2 regions of the Spiractinospora alimapuensis genome follow, and region 1 is predicted to be linked to the other one. Evidence: riboswitches for the same ligand, from Rfam matches in the RefSeq annotation. Region 1 holds a riboswitch; the other holds the start of a gene.

Region 1 (4,781 bases):
CGTTGTCGTCACAGGCGACCACCTTGACCCGCATGCCGGCCATGATGGCGCTCGCGGCGTTGGTGCCGTGCGCGGAGGAGGGGATCAGACACAGGTCCCGCTGGTGATCCCCACGCGAGTGGTGCCAGGCGCGGATGGCCAGCAGACCCGCCAACTCCCCCTGGGACCCCGCGTTGGGCTGCAGTGACACCGCCGCGTAGCCGGTGACGTCAGCGAGCCAGCGCTCCAGGTCCCGAATCACCCGCAGCATCCCCTCGGCCTGGTCCAGCGGGGCCAGGGGGTGCAGGCCGGCGAACTCGGGCCAGGTGATGGCCTCCATCTCGGCGGCGGCGTTCAGCTTCATGGTGCACGACCCCAGCGGGATCATCGTGCGGTCCAGGGCCAGGTCACGGTCGGCCAGCCGGCGCAGGTAGCGCACCAGCGACGTCTCGCTGTGGTGGCTGTTGAACACGGGGTGGGTGAGGTAGTCGATACCCCGACGCAGACCGGTGGGAATCGACGCACCCTCCGGGACGACGTCGTGGGCACCCGCACCACCGAACGCACGCACCACCGTGTCGAGGTGCTCGCCGGTCGTGGCCTCGTCACAGGACACCCCGACGGTGTCGGCGTCCACCCGCAGCAGGTTGACGCCCGCGGCGCGCGCCTCGGCGACGACCACGTCGGCGCGCCCGGGAACCCGCGCCTGCACCGTGTCGAAGTGGTGCGGATGCGGCACCTCGACACCGATGCCGCGCAGCGCCGCCGCGAGCTGTTCGGCGTGCGCGTGCACCCGCTCGGCGATCGCCCGCAGCCCGCGCGGCCCGTGGTACACCGCGTAGGTTCCGGCCATCACCGCGAGCAGGACCTGAGCGGTGCAGATGTTGCTGGTCGCCTTCTCCCGGCGGATGTGCTGTTCGCGCGTCTGCAGCGCGAGCCGGTAGGCGGGAAGCCCGGCGGCGTCCACCGAGACACCCACCAGGCGCCCGGGAAGCTGACGCTGGAGTCCCTCGCGGACCGCCATGTAGCCGGCGTGGGGACCGCCGAAGCTCATGGGGACCCCGAAACGCTGCATCGACCCGACGGCGATGTCGGCTCCGAGCTCCCCCGGGGCGCGCAGCACGGTCAGCGCGAGCGGGTCGGCGACCACGACGGCCTGGGCCCCGCGTTCGTGCGCCGCCTCGATGACGGGGCGGGGGTCGCGGACCGCACCCGAGGCGGCCGGGTACTGCACCAGCACACCGAAGGGTTCACCCTCGGGCAGGCCCTGCGAGAGGTCCGCGGTGACCAGGCTGATGCCCAGAGGCTCCGCGCGGGTCCGCAGCACGGCCAGGGTCTGGGGGAAGACGTCGGCGTCCACGACGAAGGTGTCGCGGTCGCCCTTGGTGGCGCGACGCGCCAACGTCATCGCCTCGGCGGCGGCCGTCGCCTCGTCCAGCAGGGACGCGCCGGCGATGGGCAACCCCGTGAGGTCACTGACCAGTGTCTGGAAGTTGAGCAGGGCCTCCAGACGGCCCTGGGAGATCTCGGGCTGGTAGGGGGTGTAGGCGGTGTACCACGACGGGTTCTCCAGGATGTTTCTCCGGATGGCCGGCGGGGTGAGGGTGTCGTAGTACCCACGGCCGATCATCGACGTGAGGACCTGGTTGCGGGCGGCGAGGGAGCGCAGCTCGGCGAGCGCCTCGGCCTCGGTCGCCGGCGCGGGGAGGACGCCGCTGGCGTGGGTGTCGGTGCGGATCGTGTGCGGCACGGCCGCGTCCATCAGTTCCTCGACGCCCGACCGGTCGATGGCGGCCAGCATCGTGTCCCACTCCTGGGGGGTGGTCCCGATGTGGCGGTCGGCGAATCGGGGGTTCGCGGTCTGCTTGTTCTCGTTGTCGGCCACGGAGACCTCCTGTCGCGGTGGTTGTCAGCCCCGTTGCAGGGTCCCCCTCTGTCGCCGGGTGGCTTCAGAGTGGCCTCCACCACGCGGTCCGGTGGCCTGAGAGGTTCCGGGGATGTTGCCCCTTCGGCGCCCCCTTGTGTGGGGACTCTCCCGCGCGGTATCAGCGGCACATTGTGGTGTCACCCCAATAGCGACACCGGTTAACTTGTGATCCCATCATAACTCGTGCCGGGTGCGGCGACCCAACCACCAACCCCCTCACGGGTCGGGACAACGCCTCTCACGCGGAACACGAAACACTCCTACGACCCAGAGCGATCATTCACACGCGGTGCGTCACCGCGACAGGACGGGTGCGAGTCCGTGGGATTCGGAGCGTGGGCGGTGAGGGAGGGATCTCAACCGGTCTTGCGACGGCGGCGAAGCGCGAGTTCGTCGGCGGGGAACCCGGCGGGGTCAGGCGCGTCGAGGGTTTCACCCGGCATGGCCTCGACGCTGCCGGCGAGTTCCCGCCACACCTTGCCCAACGCGATCCCGAACACGCCCTGCCCGTGTTGCAGCAGGTCGGCGACCTCCTCGGCGGTGGAGCACTCGTAGATGCTCACGCCGTCGCTCATGAGGGTGATCTGGGCGAGGTCACTGGTTCCCCGATTGCGGAGATGGTGGACCGCGGCGCGGATCTGCTGCAGCGAGATGCCCGTGTCGAGCAGTCGTTTGACGACCTTGAGGATCAGGATGTCGCGGAGGCTGTAGAGGCGCAGCCCGTCGCCGCCGGTGCCCGAGCGCAGACTCGGTTCGACCAGACGGGTCCTCGCCCAGTAGTCGAGCTGACGGAAGGTGATCTCCGCCGCAGCGCAGGCGGCTGGCCCTCGGTAGCCCATGTCCGTGGACAGTGCCGACACGTCCTCTTCGTCACACAACGGCTCCGGTTCCCCGGATCGTCGGAACGTTGATGGCCTGTGCTCGGCGGCTTGCCGCTTGCCTCTGGTTACCGCCACGCCGAACCTCCGGCTCCTCGACCCGCGGCATCCGATAGGGGAGAAACGATGCAACGCCGCAGGTTGCTCCTTGATGAAGGTAGGCCGGTCGGCCGTAAAGCGTCAACGACACGCGCGGCGCGTCGCGAGATCCGCGAACGGGTTTAGGTCGTACGCCCGAAATCGTCCGGACTGATCTGGTCGAGGAACTCCTTGAATCGAGCGACCTCGTCCTCCTGCTCGTCGGGAATCGGAACCCCCGCCTCGTCGATCACGTCCTCACGAGCGTAGATCGCCGCCCCCATCCGCAACGCGAGGGCGATGGAGTCCGAGGGCCGCGCGCTGACCTCGACCCCGTTGGAGAACACGAGCTCAGCGTAGTAGATGCCGTCCTGCAACCCGGTGATGTTGACCGTGTTCAGCGTGGCGTCCAACGCCTCGAGAACGTCGCGAAACAGGTCGTGTGTCAGTGGCCGCGCCGGAACCACGCCCTGCTGAGCCAGCGCGATCGCCGTGGCCTCCACAGCGCCGATCCAGATCGGTAGGTACCGCTCGCCATCGGACTCTTTGAGCAGGACGATGGGCTGATTCGACGGCATCTCCACCCGGACGCCGACAACCTCCATGTGCTTCACTGCGGCTCCGTCCCACGACTCGTCGCGTTCGGGAGGGCACCCGGATGCGTGGTCATCTCACCCTCACGTTTCCCGCCGCTCACCGCGCACGGAGACCGCGAAGTTCGCCCGAGTAGGCCGGCCGCGTCCGCTTGTGTCCTCTTCGTACAAGCTGTCCGGTCCGCCCCCCGTCCAAACCTTACCTGGTGACGCCACGAAGCCTTCCGGGTGCCGCCCGTCAGCCCTGGCGTGGGTTGGTGAGGAGCACCAGTCGGAACTTGCCGATCTGGACCTCGTCCCCGCCGCCCAGCTCCGCGTCGTCGATGCGCTCCCGGTTGACGTAGGTGCCGTTCAGGCTGCCCACGTCGCGTACGCCGAAGGAACCGCCGCGTCGGTAGAACTCGACGTGGCGCCGTGAGACGGTGACGTCGTCGAGGAAGATGTCGCTGTTGGGATGACGGCCCGCCGTGGTCACGTCGCTGTCCAGCAGGAACCGACTGCCCGCGTTGGGGCCGCGCTTCACCACCAGCAGCGCCGTCCCCGCGGGGAGTGCGTCCACCGAGCCGAGGTCGGGCTCGGCGTCCTCGGCCCCCGACTCTCCCTCGGTGTCCAAGGCCTGGATCCCGGCGATGGAGATCGTCGACGTGGTCTCGCCGGCACGCTCGTTACGCGGCGCCGGCTTTCCCTGTTGGCCGGCGGGCGCAGCGATTCGGGAACCACAGTTGGAGCAGAAGCGCGCGTCATCAGGGACCGCGTGACCGCACTGCGTGCAGTGAACGCCTGGCATCTTCTCGGCTCGTCCTCCTCCCGCACGCGGCGGTGCTCGATCAATGGGCTAGCGTACGCGAACGCGCGGACGCGTCCGGAGGAGTGATGGGCCCGGCGACAGGCTGTGACTCGCTCGCCCTCACGTTACCCGCGGTGCCGCCTTCGGTCCACGCCGGGACCAAAGACCGTGGGTGTCGCTACGGTGCGTCGTCGGTCCCTTCCCCTCTACCGTGCTGGAACCGTTTGGAACACCCGACTCTAAACCATCACGGGCCGTGCTTTGCACCTTCGGGGCACCGCGTCACCCCTCGGCACCCTCGACGACGTTCACCCAGTGTTCCAACTGTCGCTGCGCTGCGTCACGATCCGGTCCCTCGGCCCACACGTGGGTGACGGGCTCGGCGGTGTCGGGCAGTACGAGGGCCCAGCTTCCGTCGGGTTCGACGACCCGCACTCCGTCGGTCGTGTCCACCTCGCGGTCGCCGGCGGCCTCCACGACCGCACGCATGACGCTTCCCTTGACCGCCCACGGTGTGGGCACCGAGCGGCGCAGGAGGT
Region 2 (4,781 bases), 1.5 Mb from region 1:
CGATCCGTAGTCCGGAGGTCACCATCGGCGGACGCGGGTCCCCGGGGACCGCGTTGCGGTTGACGGTGATCCCGATCTCGTGCAGCCGGTCCTCGGCCTGACGCCCGTCCAGCTCCGACTCACGCAGGTCCACCAGCACCAGGTGGACATCCGTGCCTCCGGTGAGGACGCGGACACCGACCTCGGAGGCGTCGGACTGCGACAGCCGCTCGGCGAGGATTCGGGCACCCGCCAGCGTGCGGCGCTGCCGGTCCTTGAACTCCTCGGATCCGGCGATCTTCAGCGCCACGGCCTTACCGGCGATGGCGTGTTCCAGCGGCCCGCCCTGGAGCCCCGGGAACACGGCCGAGTTGAGCTTCTTTCCGTACTCCTCCTTGGCCAGGATCAGTCCAGCACGCGGACCACCCAGGGTCTTGTGCGTCGTCGTGGTGACGACATCCGCGTGCGGGACCGGGTTGGGGTGCAGTCCCGCGGCCACCAGGCCCGCGAAGTGGGCCATGTCAACCAGCAGCAGCGCGCCCACCTCGTCGGCGATCGCCCGGAAGCGGGCGAAGTCGAGTTGACGCGGATAGGCCGACCACCCAGCGACGATCATGCGCGGCTGGTGTTCCTTCGCCAGCTTCGCGACCTCGTCGTAGTCCACCAGCCCCGTGGACTCGTCCACGTGGTAGGCGACGGCGTTGAGGATCTTCCCGGAGTAGTTCAGCCGCATCCCGTGCGTGAGATGGCCGCCATGGGCCAGGTCCAGACCAAGAATGGTGTCGCCGGCGTTGAGCAGTGCGAAGTAGACGGCCGTGTTGGCCTGCGCGCCCGCGTGCGGCTGCACGTTGGCGTACTCGGCGCCGAACAGTTCCTTGGCCCGGTCGATCGCGAGCTGTTCGATCACATCGACATGCTCGCAGCCGCCGTAGTAACGCTTCCCGGGGTAGCCTTCCGCGTATTTGTTGGTGAGCACTGACCCTTGTGCCTCTAGAACCGCCTGCGGAGCGAAGTTCTCCGAAGCGATCATCTCCAGGGTGTCACGCTGGCGCCGAAGCTCCGCGTCCACCGCGGTCGCTACCTCAGGGTCGACCTGCGCGAGCGGCTGGTTGAGGAGGCTGGACATGCGCTTAACTCTCTCCTTCGATGAGGCTTGTGTACTGCTCCGGGGTCATCAGGTCCTCGGGGTCCTGGGCCAGTTCGACCTTGAACAGCCACCCCTGACCGTAGGGGTCACTCCCCACGGTCTCCGGATCGTCCTCGACGGATTGGTTGACCTCAACCACCTCCCCGTCGACCGGCGAATAGATGTCGCTGACGGATTTGGTGGACTCGACTTCGCCACACGTCTCTCCGGCAGTGACGGAGGAGCCCACCTCGGGCGCCTCCACATAGACAATCTCGCCCAGGGCTTCGGCCGCGTACGCGGTGATCCCCACGGTGGCGACTCCGTCGGTCACGGATACCCACTCGTGCTCGCTCGTGTAGCCCAGCTCGGCAGGAACGCTCAACTCCGTACTCCTTGATTCCAACAGACGACGCCCTCAGCGTTGACGCCTGTAGAACGGCAGCTCGACCGCGTCGGCGGGCTCCGGTCTGCCACGAACGTCCACAGCCAGCTCGCCGCCGGCGTCGATTTCGGTGTCCAGATATGCCATCGCAATGGGGCGCCCTACCGTCGGCGAGGGCGCCCCGCTGGTGATCGTGCCGACTCGGGCACCTTCGTGCAACACGGCGTACCCCTGACGGGGCACTCTCCGTCCGCGTCCGACCAAACCCACCAGACGGCTGCGTGGGCCGGCCTCCGCGCGCGCCCGCAGCGCGGAGCGCCCCACGAAATCCGCGGGTTTCTCCAGGTTTACCACCCGCCCAAGCCCAGCTTCGTACGGAGTGACGTCACGGGAGAGCTCATGCCCGTACAGGGGCATGCCGGCCTCCAGGCGCAGCGTGTCCCGAGCGGAGAGTCCGGCCGGGAGAAGCCCGTGGTCGCGGCCCGCGTCGGTCAGCGCTTCCCACAGCGCGGGCGCCCGTTCGGGCTCTCGGAGGAAAAGTTCGAACCCGTCCTCTCCGGTGTATCCGGTCCGCGCGAGGAGGACGTCGTGTCCGGCGACCGTAGCGGTGTAGCCGGCGAAGTACTTGATCTCGTCGAGCGGGGTGTCGGTGAGGCCGGCGAGGATGGTCACGGCGTTGGGGCCCTGCACCGCGAGCAGGGCGTAGTCGGCGGAGTCGTCGATGACCTGGGCGTCGAAGCCGGAGGCCCGCTCCAGCAGCGCGTCCACGACCACGTCGGTGTTGGCCGCGTTGGCGACGACGAGGTACTCGTCCTCACCGAGCCGGTAGGTGATCAGGTCGTCGAGGACGCCGCCCTCGGCGTCGGTGATCATTGAGTAGCGGGCGCGGCCGGGACGCAGCGTGGACATCGCGCCGACGAGCGCGTAGTCCAGGGCGTCGCCCGCCTGCCGCCCCGTGACCCGGATCTCGCCCATGTGCGAAAGGTCGAACAGGCCCGCCTGGTGACGCACGGCGAGGTGTTCCTCGCTCTCGCGGGCGTAGCGAACCGGCATCTGCCAGCCGGCGAAGTCGACGAGGGTGGCTCCGAGGTTCTGGTGCACCTCGTAGAGAGGTGTGCGGCGGGGTTCTTTCACTGGCACTCCCGAGGGGATGGACGACTTCTAGACACGACGCCTCAACCCTCCCCCTCTGTCATCGGTGCCTGAGAGCTTCACCGCGTGTCCCTTTCTCGGGTGGTGCTGGCGCGGCTTGCACCTTCGGCGAGAGACCAGAGCCCCTGCTTTCCAGAGTTGGCTCACCCACACGGTCCTGAACGCCTGAGAGGTTCTTCGGGGAGGAATTGCTCCTTCGGCGGTCCCCGCTGGCGGCGAGGACTCTCTCCCGTGCGGGTTCGACAGCCCACGCCAGCTTAGCAGTGGCGGTTCTCGCGGGCCGGCGGCACCCCGACACGGGCGCCGCCCGACCGCCGACTCTCGCTAGTTGGACCGGCGCTTGCGCACCGCCTCGGCGAGCCGCTCAAGCACGGTGACGGTCGTGTCCCATCCCATGCAGGCGTCGGTGATGCTCTGGCCGTAGGTGAGCGTCGCGGGGTCGCCGAGCCGCTGCGCGCCGGGGACGATGAAGCTCTCCAGCATCACCCCGACGATCCCGCGCTGGCCGGCGGCGACCTGGTCGGCGATCGCCTCGGCAACCAGCGGCTGGCGCTCGTGGTCCTTGCCGCTGTTGGCGTGGCTGGCGTCGATCATCAGGCGTTCGGGGAGCCCCGCCGAGCGCACGGTGGCCAGCGCCGCCGCGACGCCGGCCGCGTCGTAGTTGGGGCCGGTGCGTCCACCGCGGAGGATCACGTGGCAGTCGGGGTTACCGGCGGTGGTGACCACCGACCCGGCGCCGGCCGGGTCCACCCCGAAGAAGGTGTGCGGCTCGGCCGAGGCACGGCAGGCGTCCACCGCGACCTGGGCGTCGCCGTCGGTGCCGTTCTTGAAGCCCACCGGCATGCTGAGGCCGCTGGCGAGCTGACGGTGCACCTGGCTCTCGGTGGTGCGGGCACCGATGGCGCCCCAGGCGAGGGCCTCGGCGATGTACTGCGGGGTGATCGGGTCGAGGAACTCGGTGCCGCTGGGGACACCCAGCGAACCGATGTTCAGCAGGAGTTCGCGGGCGGCGCGCAGGCCCCGGTGGACCTCGAAGCTCCCGTCCAGCCCGGGATCGTTGATGAGCCCCTTCCACCCGACCGTGGTGCGGGGCTTCTCGAAGTAGACCCGCATCACGATGCGCAGGTCGCCGCTCAGCCGGGGCATCACCTCGGCCAGCCGCGTCGCGTAGTCGATGGCCTGGGCCGGGTCGTGCACCGAGCACGGGCCCACGACGACGAGTAGACGGTCGTCCTCGTGGTTGAGGATGCGCGTGACCTCCGCCCGGGCGTCCTCGCAGACCGCGCTCTGTTCCGGCCCCATCGGCTGCTCGGTGGCCAGGTCCGCGGGGGCGATCAGCGGTTCGTAGCTGACAACCCGCCTGTCGTTGGTCCGTGCCATTCCCGTTACTCCTCCTCAACGCCGGTAGCGGATCCAGCGTAGCCGGCGGGCCGAGGTCACACGCTGCGGATCGGGAGATCGCGGGCCACCCAGACCGCCCCCGCGTGTCGTCCGGCGCGCCGGGGAGGATTCGGCTCGGCCGCAAAGGCGGCCCAGCCGCGCGAAACGACCCACGGGCGCGAACTACCGCGCGGCCGCCAACGCCTCGGCCCAGGAGGTCGCCTGGTGTAGCAACGGCCGGTACCGCATCACCTTCGGGGTGCTCCGCAGCCCGAAGACGCCGACGAGTTGGTCGCCACGCCCGATGAAGGCGACGAACTTGCGTTCCTCGGGCGAACCGTGCACGAACTCGACCGTTTCGGCGGGCGCCGCCTGGCCCAGGAGCTGGATCTTCATGCCGTACTGGTCGGAGAAGAAGTACGGGACCGGGGTGTAGGCGGTGCGCTCCCCCACCTCGGCGAGGAGGTTGTGGGCGACGACCGCTCCCTGTTCGGCGGCGTTGGTCCAGTGCTCCAACCGAAGGCGACCACCGAACAGGGGGTGGGGCCAACTGGCCAGGTCGCCGGCGGCGTAGACGTTGGGCAGGGACGTCGCACAGTACTCGTCGCAGCGCACCGAGCCGTCGGGGTCGAGGTCGACGCCCGAGCCCCGCAGCCACTCCGTGTTCATGGTGACGCCGGTGCCGACGACCACCATGGGGGCGTCGACCGCGCTGCCGTCGGCGAGCCGCACCCGCTCGACCCGTCCGTCGCCCTCATA

The links. Region 1 has a riboswitch for glycine ahead of gcvP (aminomethyl-transferring glycine dehydrogenase). Riboswitches for the same ligand answer to the same signal wherever they lie in the genome.
Region 2: it holds a riboswitch for glycine, as region 1 does, so the genes downstream of both, gcvT (glycine cleavage system aminomethyltransferase GcvT) here and gcvP (aminomethyl-transferring glycine dehydrogenase) in region 1, are expected to answer to the same signal.

Annotation. Positions count from the first base shown of each region.
Region 1 is NZ_CP072467.1:834,637-839,417, forward strand. Features, by position in the region: gene gcvP (aminomethyl-transferring glycine dehydrogenase) at 1-1,864, opposite strand, end outside; glycine riboswitch at 1,939-2,027, opposite strand; gene J4H86_RS03940 (MerR family transcriptional regulator) at 2,263-2,862, opposite strand; gene J4H86_RS03945 (bifunctional nuclease family protein) at 3,006-3,476, opposite strand; gene J4H86_RS03950 (FHA domain-containing protein) at 3,694-4,242, opposite strand; gene J4H86_RS03955 (mannose-1-phosphate guanyltransferase) at 4,525-4,781, opposite strand, start outside.
Region 2 is NZ_CP072467.1:2,382,430-2,387,210, forward strand. Features, by position in the region: gene J4H86_RS10845 (serine hydroxymethyltransferase) at 1-1,105, opposite strand, end outside; gene gcvH (glycine cleavage system protein GcvH) at 1,110-1,490, opposite strand; gene gcvT (glycine cleavage system aminomethyltransferase GcvT) at 1,524-2,630, opposite strand; glycine riboswitch at 2,670-2,784, opposite strand; glycine riboswitch at 2,785-2,884, opposite strand; gene J4H86_RS10860 (3-deoxy-7-phosphoheptulonate synthase) at 2,967-4,022, opposite strand; gene J4H86_RS10865 (NAD(P)/FAD-dependent oxidoreductase) at 4,206-4,781, opposite strand, start outside.